DNA from 4 places in the Desulfovibrio fairfieldensis genome. Region 1 is predicted to be linked to each of the others. Evidence: riboswitches for the same ligand, from Rfam matches in the RefSeq annotation. Region 1 holds a riboswitch; each other region holds the start of a gene.
What was found. Region 1 has a riboswitch for cobalamin ahead of AXF13_RS08855 (FecCD family ABC transporter permease). Riboswitches for the same ligand answer to the same signal wherever they lie in the genome.

Region 1 (3,597 bases):
CAACCACCTCAATGGGAGCCGTCTGAACCGGGGCCGGATTCAGGCCCGTCAGCAGCAGAACCAGCAGCAAAATTGACGGCGCCGTTGCTCCACGGCCCGGAAGCGCGCCCCAGCAGCGCCTGGGGCAGGCCCCAGCGCGGATGCGGAAAAACCCGGATGGGAATATCATACAGGACACTGAGTTTCTCCTCGGTAAAGACCTCGGACACGGGGCCGTCAAAGAGTACCCGGCCGTTTTTCAGGCCCATGAGCCTGGTTGCATACAAGGCGGCCAGATTGCAGTCGTGCATGGCCATGAGCACGCAGGCCCCGGCGGCCCGGCGGCGCTCCAGCAGATCAAAAAGTTCCACCATGCGGGCCAGATCCAGACCGGCGGCCAGCTCGTCCAGCAGGAGCAGCGGGCTCTCCTGGGCCAGAGCCCGCGCCAGCAGCACCCGCTGCAGTTCCCCGCCGGAAAGCTCCCCCACGCGGCGCGCGGCCAGAGCGGCGGCTCCGGTGGCGGCCAGGGCCTGTCCGACGGCGGCGTAGTCCCGCCGTCCGTAGCCGCCCAGCCAGGAGAGGTAGGGATAGCGCCCCAGCAGGACCATCTGACGCACACTCAGGCCGGACGGACATTCCGCGCGTTGCGGCACCACGGCCGCCAGCCGGGCGCGTTCGCGCGGACGCAGGCCATCCAGCGGCCTGTCCGCCAAACGTATGCCGCCGCCCTGGGGCCGCAGCACGCCGGAAATGCAACGCAGCAAGGTGGTTTTGCCGCTGCCGTTAGGTCCCAGCAGGGCCACGCTTTCTCCGCCTCGCGCCGCCAGGCTCACGCCGCGCAGCACGGGCCGCCCGGCATAGCCCGCCGTGAGATTGCGCACGTCCAGCATCGGCCCTTCCACTGCTCTGCTCAGCGGCCTGTCCATTGATCGTGCGCCGGACATCAGCGCCGCCGCACCAGAAGGGCGAAAAACGGCCCGCCCAACAGGGCCGTGACCACGCCCACGGGCAATTCCTGGCCGCCGCCCAGCACGCTGCGGGCCAGGACGTCAGCCCAGACCAGCAGTACGCCGCCGCCGAAAAAGGCCCCGGCCAGCAAAGGGCCGTGCCCCGGTCCCAGCAAAAGGCGCAGCACATGCGGCACTACCAGGCCCACAAAGCCGATCACTCCGGCCACGGCCACGCAACCGGCGGTCATGCAGCTGGCCCCGGCCAACAGCCAGAAGCGCGCCCGGCCCACATTAAGGCCCAGTTGCGCGGCCTGCTCGTCGCCCAGCGAAAGCACGTCCAAGGCCCGCCAGCCCAGACCCACGGCCAGCAGACCGGGAATAAGGGTCGCCAGCAGCAGGGGCAGACTGTCCCAGCCCCGGCCTTGGAGCGAGCCCAGAATCCAGAACACGATGCTGGTCACGGATTCCTCATTGAGAGCCTTGACCAGGGCCACCAGGGCCCCCAGAAAGGCGGCCACGGCAATACCCGCCAGAATCACGCTTTCGCGGCTGAAATCCCCCTTGCCCCGGCCCAGCCAGAGCGCGCCGCACAGGGCCAGCAGGGCCCCGGCCAGAGCGGCGGGAGCCACCAACCCGGCCTGGGTCACTCCCGCCGCATGGCCCAGAATCCGCCCCAGCCACAGGCCGAACCCGCCGCCGACGCCGCCCAGGGCGATAGCCATGCTGGCGCCGCAGGCCGCACCGGCGGAAATGCCAAGAGTGAAAGGATCGGCCAGGGGATTGCGCAGTACGCCTTGCAGGGCCACGCCGGCCACGGCCAGCGCGCCGCCGCAAAGTGCCGCCAGACAGACCCGCGCCAGACGGATCTGCCCCACTACCAGGAGTTGGGAGGCGTCCACCGGAGCGGCGGCCAGGCCCAGGCTCGCGGCCAGCGCGCGGAAAACCTCATTCACGCCCAGCGGGAACGGCCCCGGCAGACAGGCCAGCGGCAGGGAGCATAGCCAGAGCGCCGCCAGCCCGGCCAGGGCAAGGCAAAGGGACCGCGCCCGGGGCGGCCGGGAAAGGGCATCTATGTGCATATCATATGGGGCTATGCGGACAAAAAAAGCCTCTTCCATACCTGGAAGAGGCCCGTATTTCCTCTGCCTGACCGGCAAAAACCCGTTGCCGGAGAACATCTCACGCCAGAGCAATGCACTTTTTCAAAGTTAAGCTGCTCCAGGAGCGCGAAAATGGGCACGGCAGGTCTTCCGGCTTGATCCCCTTGCCCCGGCCTTCCCGTTTCCAGTGGCACAAAATGGGGCGCGGTTTGCGGATCTCACGGCGGCGGGTCCGCTCCCGTTTTACACGGGATTCCCTTTTCAAGCCGTTCCGCGTTGCTCCGCCGGTCCGGCTACCGTTGCCAGAGGCACATTAGGCGCGGCGCGCGGCCCTGTCAATGCGGCCGGACAGATGCATCTGACTCCAGCTTTTAAGGCATCTTATTTGCCGGGATTATCCGTCAAAACCGGCCTGTTCGACGTTGGCGGCGTCATCCGGCGTTTTTGCCGCTCACGTACTTGAGTACAGCCCTGCTCTTGATGCCCGTAAGGCTCGCCCGGCTCGCCAACGGGCACGGCCCTTTGGGCCGCCTTTCGGTCGGTTTCCACGCAAAAAAGCGCCATTTTCCTTGCCAACGCCGAAGAATCTTAGTTTTTAGAATTCTCCCGGCACCAGCCATCCGCCTGCGCTTCGCTCCGGCGGAGCAAAGGTGGCTTTGCCCAACTCTTGGGAAAGAGTATATGATAAATACCAATATATTGAACCAGCTGTATAAATTAAATGAACTTTTATACGCTTGCCCAAGGTAGACGCGCGACGGATCAGCCTCAGGCCGTGGTCCAGATCAGGCTGGCCTGACGGCCGGACCTTTTTTCACGCCGGTAAGAGAAGAACTGTCCGTTGTTGGAAGCCGTGCAAAGATCCAGGCCGTAGATTTGGCGCTCCGGCAGACCGGCTTGTTGCAACTGCCGGCGGGTCAGGCCCCAGAGATCCATGGTCCGCGTTGCCGGGTCGAACCAGGGCCGGAAGTCGTCGCTCCATTCCCGCTCGAAGTTGACGAACTCCGCCCGTCCCGGCCCCAGGCTGGGTCCGCGCACGGCCAGCAGGTCGCAGGGTTTGAGATCATAGCGCGCGCAGAAGCGGGCCACGCCCGTACCCGGGAAATCGCAACGGTTGCCCCGCCAGCCCGCGTGCAGGGCAGCCACGTATCGACCGCTCTTGTGCGCCAGCAGAATGGGCTGGCAGTCCGCGGTCTTGATCAGCAGGCCCAGGCCGGGCCGGGACACGGCCATGCCGTCGCCGTCCGCCGTGGACCGGGTTTCGCAGGCCACGGCTTCCGGCTCGAAGAGCAACACGTCGCCGTGCACCTGATTGAGCTCCGCCCAAGCCGTGAGACCGTGCGGCTGCAAGGCCGCCAGCAGGTCGCGGCGGTTGCCCGTTACAATATCCGGGTCGTCCTCGGTGCTGAAGGAAATATTGCCGCCGTCATAGCCGTTGCGGTACACGCCGCCGGGGATGGCGGCTCGGACCTGAAAGGCGCAACGGACATTCTCAAGACCGGGAAACTGAAAAGGAATGTAGCTTACAGACACAGAAACTGCTCTTCCGTGCAGAGATATTGCACGCG
Region 2 (3,597 bases), 310 kb from region 1:
GGCTTTGAGAATGGCAATTCCCCAGCTTGCTCTGTGCCAAAGGACATGGCATGCATCCTTGGTGATGACAGGAGATCCGCGTAATGCCCCTCTGCCTCTGGCGTCCGAATATCGCAACCGCCCTGGAATACGCCCGTGACCGGGCCCTTCCGGTCCAACTCACCTTTGACGGCCGTCCGCGCGAAGCGGGACCTCTGCTCTGCACCGTAACCTTTACCGCCCGCGACATCACGGTCCTGTCCACGGCGGAGCCCCTGATTCCCGCTGAACTGAAGGGCGGAGAGTGCCGCATCTATTTCAAGCCGGATATCGAGGCGAATCCGGAAGAGGCAAGGGACGGGCAGGAAGAGAGCGGTAAGGCTGCCGTCGCGCGGCACGGTTTTTATTGCAACTGCCGCGTGCAGGATGTGCGGCGCGACGCCGGAAACGCCCTGACCGAGATCACTCTCAAGACGCCTTTCCGTTCCTTATGGCGGGAGTTGCGTCGGCACGAACGGCTGCGCCTGGGGCCGGACATGCTCAAAAAATTCCGCTTCTGGTTCGCGCCCATGTTGCCGGAGCAGCGCGGCCAGGTGCAGATCTATATGAGCCGTTACAGCCAGGATCTGGAACGGAAAATACGCCTGATCGACGTCTCCGCCGGTGGTGCGTTCGTGCGGCTGGTCGATTACGATCTGCTCAACGACATTGATATTGATCAGAATACGCTCTGCCTGCTCTATCTGGACTGCAACGGCCCGGAAGGGGAGTCCCGCAAGTTTTTTCTGGCTGCCCACAGCGTGATTGTCGGTCGGAATAAAAAGGACAGCGCTCTGAACCTGCATTTGCGTTTTGTGCGCTATCTGTCCGCAGCGCGGCGGGATGCCGTGCTGGACTGGCAGCCGGTGGGCGAGGAGGGCGTGCCCGGTCTGGACCTCTGGATCACGGCGCGGCTCGGCGGCCCGTCAGGGAGAGGAGCCGAAAGTCAGGCCGCCCCGGCGCGGTGAACCGGCGGGGGCGGCAAGATGCTCCCGCCCGGCATCGTCGGCGATGAAACCATCCGGCTCTACCTTTTGGAGGGCATGGCGGCCCGGCACTGTGGCCGGAGGGCTGACGGTCGTCGCCGTAGGGCCGTATCCTTAAAATTTATCTTTTAAATTCAGTATGTTGTTACGAAGCAAGGAAGCCTTTTTTCGCGCCTCTGATTGACAGAAAGGGGCTGTTTTGACTATCTCTAGAGATACGGAAGCGCCCTTCGGGGCTTAATAGGGAATCCCGTTCAAATCGGGAGCGGACCCGCCGCCGTGCGCCGAACTGATGCCGCTTTTCCTTGCGCGCCACTGGATTCGCTCCGGGAAGGCCGAAAAGCGAGCCGGCAAGCCGGAAGACCTGCTTTCATTCATCGTCTTTGAGGACGGACCGTCGGCAACGGGGCTTTTGCCGTCAGGTCTTGCAGTGAGGATAAATGCGTTTCCTCCTCCGCCTGTGTTGCGGGCGGAGGTTTTTTATTCCATACAGCCCCTCCATGCCTGGAGTTTTTCATGCCCGCCAGTATTATGAAACGGGACGGCGCGTCCGTGCCCTTTGATTCGGTCAAGATTCTCAACGCCATCACCAAAGCCAACCAGGCTGTGGGCGGCGAGGACATGTCGCCCACGGACCTGCTTTTCGTCACCGAGAAAGTCTGCAGAAAGCTGGATGAGCGCAGCCTCCGCCATGTGGAAGAAATTCAGGACGTGGTGGAAGAAACGCTGATCCAGTACGATTACGCCAAAACCGCCAAGGCCTATATTCTCTACCGCGCGGAGCACGCCAAGATCCGCAACGCGGAATCCTATCTGATGGATATCTACAAAAAGCTGACGTACTCCCCGGCCATCCGGGAGGACATCAAGCGGGAGAACGCCAATATTGACGGCGACACGGCCATGGGCACCATGCTCAAGTACGGTTCCGAGGGCTCCAAATTCTTCATCGACAATTATATCCTGCCCAAGGACGCCTCGGCCGCGCATCTTAACGGCGATATCCATATTCATGACAAAGATTTCTACATGCTCACCGAAACCTGCTGCCAGATCAATCTGATCCCGCTGTTCAAAAACGGTTTCTCCACCGGGCACGGCTATCTGCGTGAGCCCAATTCCATTGAAAGCTATTCGGCCCTGGCCTGCATAGCCATTCAGGCCAACCAGAATGAAATGCACGGCGGCCAGAGCGTGCCGCACTTTGACTATGCCATGGCCGAGGGCGTGATCAAGACCTATGCCAAGGAATACCGCAAGGCCTTCTGCGCCTGCCTGCGCATTGCCGGGGGCCTGGACGCGGCCGCCGCGGAGGAACTGGCCGGGAAACTGCTGGATGCCGTGGGCGTGCGCCCGAGCATGGCCGGAGCCGATGCTCTGGGCCGCGCGCTGACCGAAGCCGCTCCCGAACAGTGGAAAGAACTGGCGGAACGCGCCCACGCCTATGCCGTGGACGAAGCTCTGGCCAATACGGACCGGCGCGTGTACCAGGCCATGGAGGCCCTGATCCACAACCTGAATACCATGAATTCCCGGGCCGGGGCCCAGGTGCCGTTCAGCTCCATCAACTACGGCACGGACGTCTCCGCCGAGGGCCGGATGGTCATGAAAAACCTGCTCCTGGCCACCCAGGCCGGTCTGGGCAACGGCGAGACTTCCATTTTCCCGGTGCAGATTTTCAAGGTCAAGGAAGGGGTCAACTACAATCCCGAGGACCCCAACTACGATTTGTTCAAACTGGCCATGGAAACCTCGGCTAAACGCCTTTTCCCCAATTTCAGCTTTCTTGACGCCCCCTTCAACCTCCAGTACTACAGGGACGGTTATTACGACAGCGAAGTGGCCTATATGGGTTGCCGCACGCGTGTGCTGGGCAATGTGTATGATCCGGAGCGCCAGGTGACCTGCGGACGCGGCAATCTGAGCTTCACCTCCGTGAACCTGCCGCGCCTGGGCCTGGAAGCCCGTAATGATCCGGAAAAGTTTTACGCCCTGCTGGATGAGAAGATCGATCTGGTCTTCCGGCAGTTGCTGCACCGGCTCAAGATCCAGAGCGCCAAAAAGGTGCGCAACTATCCCTTCCTTATGGGCAACGGCATCTGGCTGGATTCCGGCAAGCTGGACTGGGACGACGGCATAGGGGAAGTGCTCAAGCACGGCACCCTGACCATCGGCTTCATCGGTCTGGCCGAGGCCCTCAAGGCCTTGGTGGGCGCGCATCACGGCGAAAGCGAGGAGGCCCAGAAGCTGGGCCTGGAAATCATCGGGCATATGCGCCGTCGCGCTGACGAGGAAGCGGAAAAGACCGGCCTGAACTTCACGCTCATCGCCACCCCGGCGGAAAGCTTGAGCGGGCGTTTCGTGTCCCTGGACCGGGAGCGCTACGGCAGTATTCCCGGCGTCACGGACCGCGATTATTACACTAATTCCTTCCATGTGCCGGTTTACTATCCCATCAAGGCCTTCAGGAAGATCCAGCTGGAAGCTCCCTACCACGCCATGACCAACGCCGGGCACATCACCTATGTGGAGCTGGACGGGGATACCTGCAAAAATCTCGAGGCCTTTGAGCGCATCATCCGCTACATGCATG
Region 3 (3,597 bases), 1.1 Mb from region 1:
CTTCCATGCCCGACACGACCCATCGTTTCATTCCCCGGCTCACGGACGAGCAGCTCCGGCAGATCCAGTTGGACGGCCTGCGCTACACCCTGCGCCAGGCGCGCAACTCCCCGCAGTACCGGGCGCGGTTGGATGCTTGCGGCGCGCGTGCCGAGGATATCCACAGCCTGGACGATCTGCGCCTGCTGCCCACTGTGGATGTGGAGGATCTGCGCGAGGGCTACCCCCTGCCCCTGCTCTGCGTGCCGGAAAAGGACGTGGTGCGCATCCATGCCTCCAGCGGCACCACGGGCAAGCGCAAAATTCTGGCCTACAGCCGCCGCGACATCGAGACGTTCAGCACCCAGATGGCCCGCTGCTACGAGCTGGCCGGGCTCACGCCCGAGGACCGCATGCAGGTGGCTGTGGGTTACGGCCTGTGGACCGCCGGGGCGGGCTTTCAGCTGGGCAGCGAGCTTTTCGGCATGCTGACCATTCCGGTGGGGCCGGGCAATCTGGAAATGCATCTGCAACTGCTCAGGGACGTGGGCGCCAGTTGTTTCGGGGCCACGGCCTCCATGGCCCTGCTGCTGGCCGAGGAAGTGGAGCGCGCGGGCATCCGCGATCAGATCCGGCTGCGCAAGATGATCTGCGGGGCCGAGACGCGCAGCGAGAAAATGCGCCTGGCCATCGAGAGCAAGCTGGGCCTGGAAGGCAGCTATGACATCGCGGGCATGACCGAAATGTACGGTCCGGGCACGGCCATGGACTGCGACGCCCATGAGGGCCTGCATTACTGGGCGGATTTGTTCATCATCGAAGTGCTGGACCCGGACACCCTGCAGCCCGTGCCCGAGGGCGAAGTGGGCGAGATGGTGGTCACCAGCCTGCGCAAGGAGGCCGTGCCCCTGTTGCGCTACCGCACCCACGACCTGACCCGCCTGCTGCCGGGCCGCTGCTCCTGCGGCCTGAACATGCCCCGGCACGACCGCATTCTGGGCCGCTCCGACGACATGGTCATCTACAGGGGCGTGAACATCTATCCCGGCCAGATCATGGAAGTCATCGGCCAGTTCCCGGAACTGGGCGGCGAATACCAGATGGAGCTGACCAGGGACGAGCGCTCCCTGGACCATCTGGCCCTGATTGTGGAGCGCGCCCAGGATCAGCCGTCCGGCAATGACGCTGCCCTGGCCCAGGCTCTGGAGCGGCGGCTGCACAAGGCCATTCTGGCGCGCATGGAAGTGCGGGTGGCGGATTACGCCGGCCTGCCGCGTACGTTCAGCAAGTCCAAGCGGGTGATCGACAAGCGCTGATCCCGCTCCGTGCGTTGTGCCCCTTTCAGGACGATAGGGCGGACTTACCGTAAACCCGGCACGAAAACGCCGCCCGTCTCCACGGAGTGTGGAAACGGACGGCGTCTTTGCTGCGGTGGATAAATCCGGCTTTACTGCTTCTTGGGTTCCTTGGTCAGGTCGTCCACATTTTGCTTGGCATGGTCCACAAAGAGATCACGCACGCCGGGCACTTCGCCCAGGCCCTTGAGGTTGGCCTCCACCTTGAAACCGGCGGCCTTGAGCTTGGAAGCCCAGGAATCCTCCTCGTCCCCGGCCAGGTCGTTGCGGGCGTGGTCCCCGGCCACCACCATCAGGGGCTGCAGCCAGACTTTCTTGATCTTGTGGGCTTTGAGCTCGGCCAGCAGGTCGTCAATGCCGCGCGCGCCTTCCACTGTGGCCATGAAGACCAGGGGGTCACTTTCCTTGAACGTGGCCCGTGTGCCTTCAAAAACCAGGTCCGCCCGGCCGTGGGCCTGTCCGTGGCCCATGAGCACCACAGCCTCGCCCTTCCGGCGCTTGCCGCCCATATCAGCAAGCACGGCCTTGGCCACGCTTAAGGCATCCTTGTGCGACTCCAGCAGGGGGCGGCCCAGGTACACGGCCTCAAAACGGCCCGGATGCTTCTGGATATCCAGCAGCACGGCCCGCTCAAGCTCCGTAAATTCCTCGCCGGGCATCACATGCAGGGACTGCACGCGCACCACTTTCACCCCCGCCTTGGCCAGCGCGGCCAAGCCGTCGCTGATGCCGCCCACGGGCTTGCCCTGCTTGGCAAGTTTTTTGCGGATGATCTGCGAGGTGTAGGACCAGACCACGGGCGTGTCCGGAAACGCGGCCTTGAAGGACGCGTCCACGGCCTTGAACGAGGGCAGGGCTTCGGGCACGCTGGTGCCGAAAGCCACCAGCAGCACCCCTTCCTTGGGGGCTTTCTGATCCGCCGCTTGGACGGACGCGGCCAGCAGGGCCAGCAGAAGCAGGAAAAGCGGCAGGACGCGCGGGAACACGCGCAACGTACGAGACATGGCAACCTCCTCAATCGTGCGTTGAAAGGTGGATACGGCGGCGGCGCAAAGCGCCCCGGCCAGCGGGTGTTCGGACTTAAGGGATGTGGAGGTCCGCGTTTCTGATCATAATCAGGACAACGGCCCCGCGCCTCGGCTTCGCCTTCACCTGTGACGGCTGGCTGTCGCGCCCCGCCGGGATGTTTCCGGCAAGGCGAAGAAGCTCTGTACCCTCTTACCGCAGCGCGACTGTTTCCGATTTGCACGGAATTCCCCGCTACAGCGGGCAGAGGACAATAGGGAGGCGCAAAAGTCAAGACAAGTGTCGAAGCTGAAAAATGAGATAGCCGCCGTGACTCAGCGAAAAAGCACATTTTTTGCGATCAGGCACCAGGAGCTGTTTCCAGGCGCGCGCCGGGCCTTGGCCCGGCGCGCGTTTCAGGCTATACTTCCGAATATGGATACCTCCCTTGAGATGGATGCTTGTTGCGGCACCGGCAAGCGGCCTGAAAACCCCGCCGGGCTCAGCGCCGAAGTTTCGGCCGCGGCCGCGGCCCTGCTGCGCCGGGGCGTGCTGCTGCCCGCGCGAGGCGGGGATGCCGTGAGCCTGGGGCGTTTTCTGACCTTGGGGTTGGGGCTGGAAGAAGCATATGTGGAAAGCCGCATCCAGACCATTTTGCGTAACGGTCTGGCTGCGGATGATTTTGCCGTGCCCCTGGCCTCCGGCGACCGGCTGGCCCTTTCGGCGGCCATGCCCGGCGTGGCCGGGGCAGCCCTGCGCCGGGGCGGCCGGTACGCGGCCATGCGCGCCGCCATTACCCAGCGCCGGGAAGACGCGCCTCCCGCGCCCATAGCTCAACTTGAGGAACCGGTCTGGATCGAGCTGCGTTGCTTCAACAGCATTGCCGAGGAGTTGGCCGGGCATCTGCTGTGCCGGGGGCTGGCCGCCCGGCCCGCCGACGCGGGACAAGTCCTGCTTCCGCTGGCGGCCACGCCGCCAGCCGGTCTGGCGCTGCCTGAGCCGGGCCTGCTCTGGCTCGCGGCCTGGCAAACCCGACCCTGCTTCGCATTTTTCCGTCTCTCTCCTTGGCCGTAAAACCTTGCGCCGGACAATTTCTCTTGTGCTTTTCCTTTGCCTCTGATAATTTTTCCCACTCTCTCAGCGAGGGGAAATTATTTGGAGGCATGGCAGATGGCAGACAAGGAAACCGGGCACGACGAAATTAATTTCGAAAGCGCCCTCGAAAACTATCTCAATCCCGATTTCGGCGACCTTGAAG
Region 4 (3,597 bases), 1.3 Mb from region 1:
TGTGGCGCAAGGCCCTGCGCAGGAGATCCGTCATCTCCTCCACGCCGGGAATGCGCGGGCTGTGGATGTCGTACACGCCCGGCCCCACTTCTCCCTGATAGCGGAACTCGGTGAAGGCTTCCAGCAGTTCCATGCCGCTGCGGCTGGATTCAATGCTGATGACGTCCGCATCCATTTGGGCGATCCAGGGCAGAATGGCATTGAACTCGCTGTAGCACATATGGGTGTGGATCTGTGTGGCGTCCTCCACGCCGGACGCGGCCAGACGGAAGGCGTCCACCGCCCGGCGCAGATAGTCTTCCGCCGAGGCTTTGGTCAGGGGCATGCCTTCCCGCAGGGCGGCCTCGTCGATCTGGATGATGCGGATGCCCGCCTTTTCCAGATCCAGCACTTCGTCGCGGATAGCCAGAGCGATCTGTTTGCAGACTTCGCCGCGTTCCAGGTCCTCGCGAACGAAGCTCCAGCAGAGAATCGTCACCGGGCCGGTCAGCATGCCCTTAACCGGTTTTTGCGTGAGCGACTGCGCGTAGAGAATCCAGTCCACGGTCATGGGCCGCTTGCGGTACACGTCGCCGTAGATGACGGGCGGCTTTACGCAGCGGCTGCCGTAGCTCTGCACCCAGCCATTCTGCGTAAAGCAGAAGCCGCCGAGCTGCTGGCCGAAATATTCCACCATATCGTTGCGCTCAGCCTCGCCATGCACAAGGACGTCCAGGCCCAGTTTCTCCTGCTTTGCGATGCAGTTTTTGATTTCCTGTCTGATGGCGGCCAGATAGTCCGCTTCCGGCATGTCGCCCCGCTTGTAGTCCAGGCGGGTTTTACGGATGGCGGCGGTCTGAGGGAAGGAGCCGATGGTCGTGGTGGGCAGCGGGGGCAGGTTGAGCCAGGCCTGCGCGGCATGCCGCTGCGGATAGGCCGAGCGGCGGGAAAGCTGGTCCGGCGTGACGGCGGACGCGCGTCGGCGCACGGCGTCAATGCGGCTGTCGGCATGCCCGGCAGCCGCCCGCAATACGGCGGCATTGGCCGCCAGGGCCGCGTTGTCGCCGTTTTCCGCAATGTTTCGCAGGTCGGTCAGCTCCGCGCACTTCTGCACGGCAAAGGCCATGCGGTTCCGGATGTGCTCCGGCAGGGTTGTTTCTTCCTCCAGGTCCACAGGGCAGTGCAGCAGCGAGCAGCTTGATCCCAGCAAAACCCGTTCCGTGCCGAGCGCGGCGACGGCCCGCGTGACAAGGGGCAGGATTTGGGCGTAATCGCTTTTCCAGATATTGCGTCCGTTCACCACGCCGAGCGAAAGCGCCGTGTCGGCGGGGAGCTTGTCCAGAACGGCATCCAGTTGTTCCCTGCCGCGCACCATGTCCACATGCAGCGTTGCGCAGCCGGAAGCGAGGGCTAGATCCAGATTCCGGCAGAGCGGGCCGAAATAGGTCGTCAGCATGAGCTTGCCGTTGCTGGCCGTGTTCAGGGCCGCGTAGGCCTCCCGAAAAGCCCCGCTCGCCTCTTGCGGCAGAAGTTCCGTGCAGAGCACGGGTTCCTCAACCTGGATGCGGTCGCACAAGGGCGCAAGAAGCGTAAAAAGGTCGGCATAGGCGGCCGTAACCGCGTTCAGCCGCGCCCACTTGTGCGCGCCGTTGCGGGCTTTTGCCAGGGCCAGCCAGGTGAACGGACCGATCAGGGCCGGTTTCGGCGAAAAGCCGAGTTCCCCGGCCAGCCTTGTATCCGCGACCAGCGGGTGCTCTTCGCGATGCCAGGGCGTATCGGCATCGATTTCTGGCACAAGATAGTGGTAGTTGGTGTCAAACCACTTGGTCATTTCCAGGGCCGGAATGTTGCGCCGCGCATCGCCGCGCGCCAAGCTGAAATACAGGTCCGGGTGCGCGTCCTTGAGGCAGGGGGCAAAGCGGGGGGGCATTGCGCCGAGCATGCGGGTTATGTCCAGCATGCGGTCGTAGAGTGAAAAATCGCCTGTGGTCACATAGTCAAGACCGGCGTCTTGCTGGATGCGCCAATGGCGCTTCTTCAGCGCCGTGCAGGTTTCGGTAAGCGCTTCAGCGGCAAGATCGCCTTTCCAGAAGGCTTCGAGAACCTGTTTCAGCTCTCGCTGTTTTCCGATGGACGGGAAACCGAGAATGTGGGTTCGCATGGGATGCTCCTTTCAAAAGAGTTGAAAGGGCAGTCTATTTCACGTGCGTCCAGAGCCGGAATACAGGGATGCATCCGGAGAGGGCGGTCCGTCTTTGTGCAGGATAAACCGCGCCGCTAAATTGCCGCACGGCGCATCCGCCGCTGAGCCGTGGAACGCAAAACAGCGGAGATGCCGGGCCGTTGGGCGGCAATTTCAAGCGTAAGCTCCAGTCCGGGCAAATGCCTATACGCGAGACAGTACTGCCGTGCCGCGCCGATCGCGGCCATTGTGACAAGTCGTCTCCTGACTTCCGGCCCGTGCTCGCCTTGCCTTCCCGTTCGTCCGTGTCGAACAGTGGCTTCGGCTGGGTTTGTCCCGGTTACAGTGGCGCGTCCGTAGCGGATTTACACCGCTTTCCGTTTCTCATCACAATATCTAGATAAATTGATATATACTTTGGCCTGTGCTGTCAAGCATTGCCGAAGGACAGGCCCACGGGGCGAAGGCGTGGAAAATCGCCGCAAGAGGGCGGTGTTCAATGGGGGGGCATGGATTGGGGACGGCGTTGCCCCCCGGCGGCCTTTCCGAGAAGCGCATGGATCAGGAAAAGCGTTCCGGCGGTAGCGGCGGTTCAGTATTCCCGGTCCGGAGCGTTCAGGCCCAGGGGCAGGTTCAGGCGGAGGGCTTCCTCCTGGAGACTGGGGTCCACCCAGAAGGCTTTTTCCTGCACAAAGCTGAGCACTTCGAATTCCTCGGGATCCACCGGGCGCGCGTAATAGTAGCCCTGGGCGTAATTGCAGCCGATGCTGAGCAGGAAGTGCGCCTGCTCCACGGTTTCCACGCCCTCGGCGATGATTTTCATCTTGAGCTGGCGGGCCATGGTGACGGTGTTGCGGGCCACGATCTGGCCGCGTTCATTGTCCGTGCCGTCGCTGATGAAGGTGCGGTCCAGCTTGACGATGTTGAAAGGCAGGGCGCGCAGGGTACTCAGGGAGGAATAGCCCGTGCCGAAATCATCCATGGAAAAGACGAAACCCTGTTTCTGGAGGTCGTTCATGACCCGGATCAGGGTTTTTTCGCTTTCAAAAAAGGCGCTTTCCGTGAGCTCCAGCTCCAGCAGATGCCGGGGCAAATGGTATTTGTCGGTCAGGGCCAGCAGCTTGCCGCAGAAATGGTCGTCGTTGAAGTGCATGCGCGAGACGTTGATGGACACGGGCGTGGGCCGGTAGCCTTTGTTCAGCCAGAGGCGCAGCATTTTACAGGTCTGTTCCCAGATGTACTCGTCAAAACGGACGATGAAGCCGTTGCGTTCGAACAGCGGCACAAAGCGGCCCGGCAGGATCAGTCCGTCCGTGGGGTGCCGCCAGCGGGCCAGAGCCTCGGCCCCCACAATGCGGCCGCTGGAAATCTCCACCTTGGGCTGGAGATAGAGCACGAACTGGCCTTTTTCCAGAGCCTCGTGCATTTGATCCTTG

Region 2: another riboswitch for cobalamin. It lies ahead of AXF13_RS07580 (anaerobic ribonucleoside triphosphate reductase); the one in region 1 lies ahead of AXF13_RS08855 (FecCD family ABC transporter permease).
Region 3: another riboswitch for cobalamin. It lies ahead of AXF13_RS13320 (sirohydrochlorin cobaltochelatase); the one in region 1 lies ahead of AXF13_RS08855 (FecCD family ABC transporter permease).
Region 4: another riboswitch for cobalamin. It lies ahead of metE (5-methyltetrahydropteroyltriglutamate--homocysteine S-methyltransferase); the one in region 1 lies ahead of AXF13_RS08855 (FecCD family ABC transporter permease).

The regions. Positions count from the first base shown of each region.
Region 1 covers NZ_CP014229.1:2,089,020-2,092,616, forward strand. Annotated here, with positions in the region: gene AXF13_RS08845 (ABC transporter substrate-binding protein) at 1-70, opposite strand, end outside; gene AXF13_RS08850 (ABC transporter ATP-binding protein) at 9-869, opposite strand; gene AXF13_RS08855 (FecCD family ABC transporter permease) at 923-2,008, opposite strand; cobalamin riboswitch at 2,153-2,345, opposite strand; gene AXF13_RS08860 (purine nucleoside phosphorylase YfiH/LACC1 family protein) at 2,798-3,562, opposite strand; gene AXF13_RS08865 (5-formyltetrahydrofolate cyclo-ligase) at 3,553-3,597, opposite strand, start outside.
Region 2 covers NZ_CP014229.1:1,776,160-1,779,756, reverse strand. Annotated here, with positions in the region: gene AXF13_RS07585 (hypothetical protein) at 84-986, shown strand; cobalamin riboswitch at 1,209-1,390, shown strand; gene AXF13_RS07580 (anaerobic ribonucleoside triphosphate reductase) at 1,521-3,597, shown strand, end outside.
Region 3 covers NZ_CP014229.1:3,164,256-3,167,852, reverse strand. Annotated here, with positions in the region: gene AXF13_RS13325 (phenylacetate--CoA ligase family protein) at 6-1,295, shown strand; gene AXF13_RS13320 (sirohydrochlorin cobaltochelatase) at 1,427-2,338, opposite strand; cobalamin riboswitch at 2,383-2,620, opposite strand; gene AXF13_RS13315 (hypothetical protein) at 2,775-3,413, shown strand; gene AXF13_RS13310 (30S ribosomal protein S1) at 3,510-3,597, shown strand, end outside.
Region 4 covers NZ_CP014229.1:3,406,697-3,410,293, forward strand. Annotated here, with positions in the region: gene metE (5-methyltetrahydropteroyltriglutamate--homocysteine S-methyltransferase) at 1-2,140, opposite strand, end outside; cobalamin riboswitch at 2,400-2,577, opposite strand; gene AXF13_RS14375 (bifunctional diguanylate cyclase/phosphodiesterase) at 2,754-3,597, opposite strand, start outside.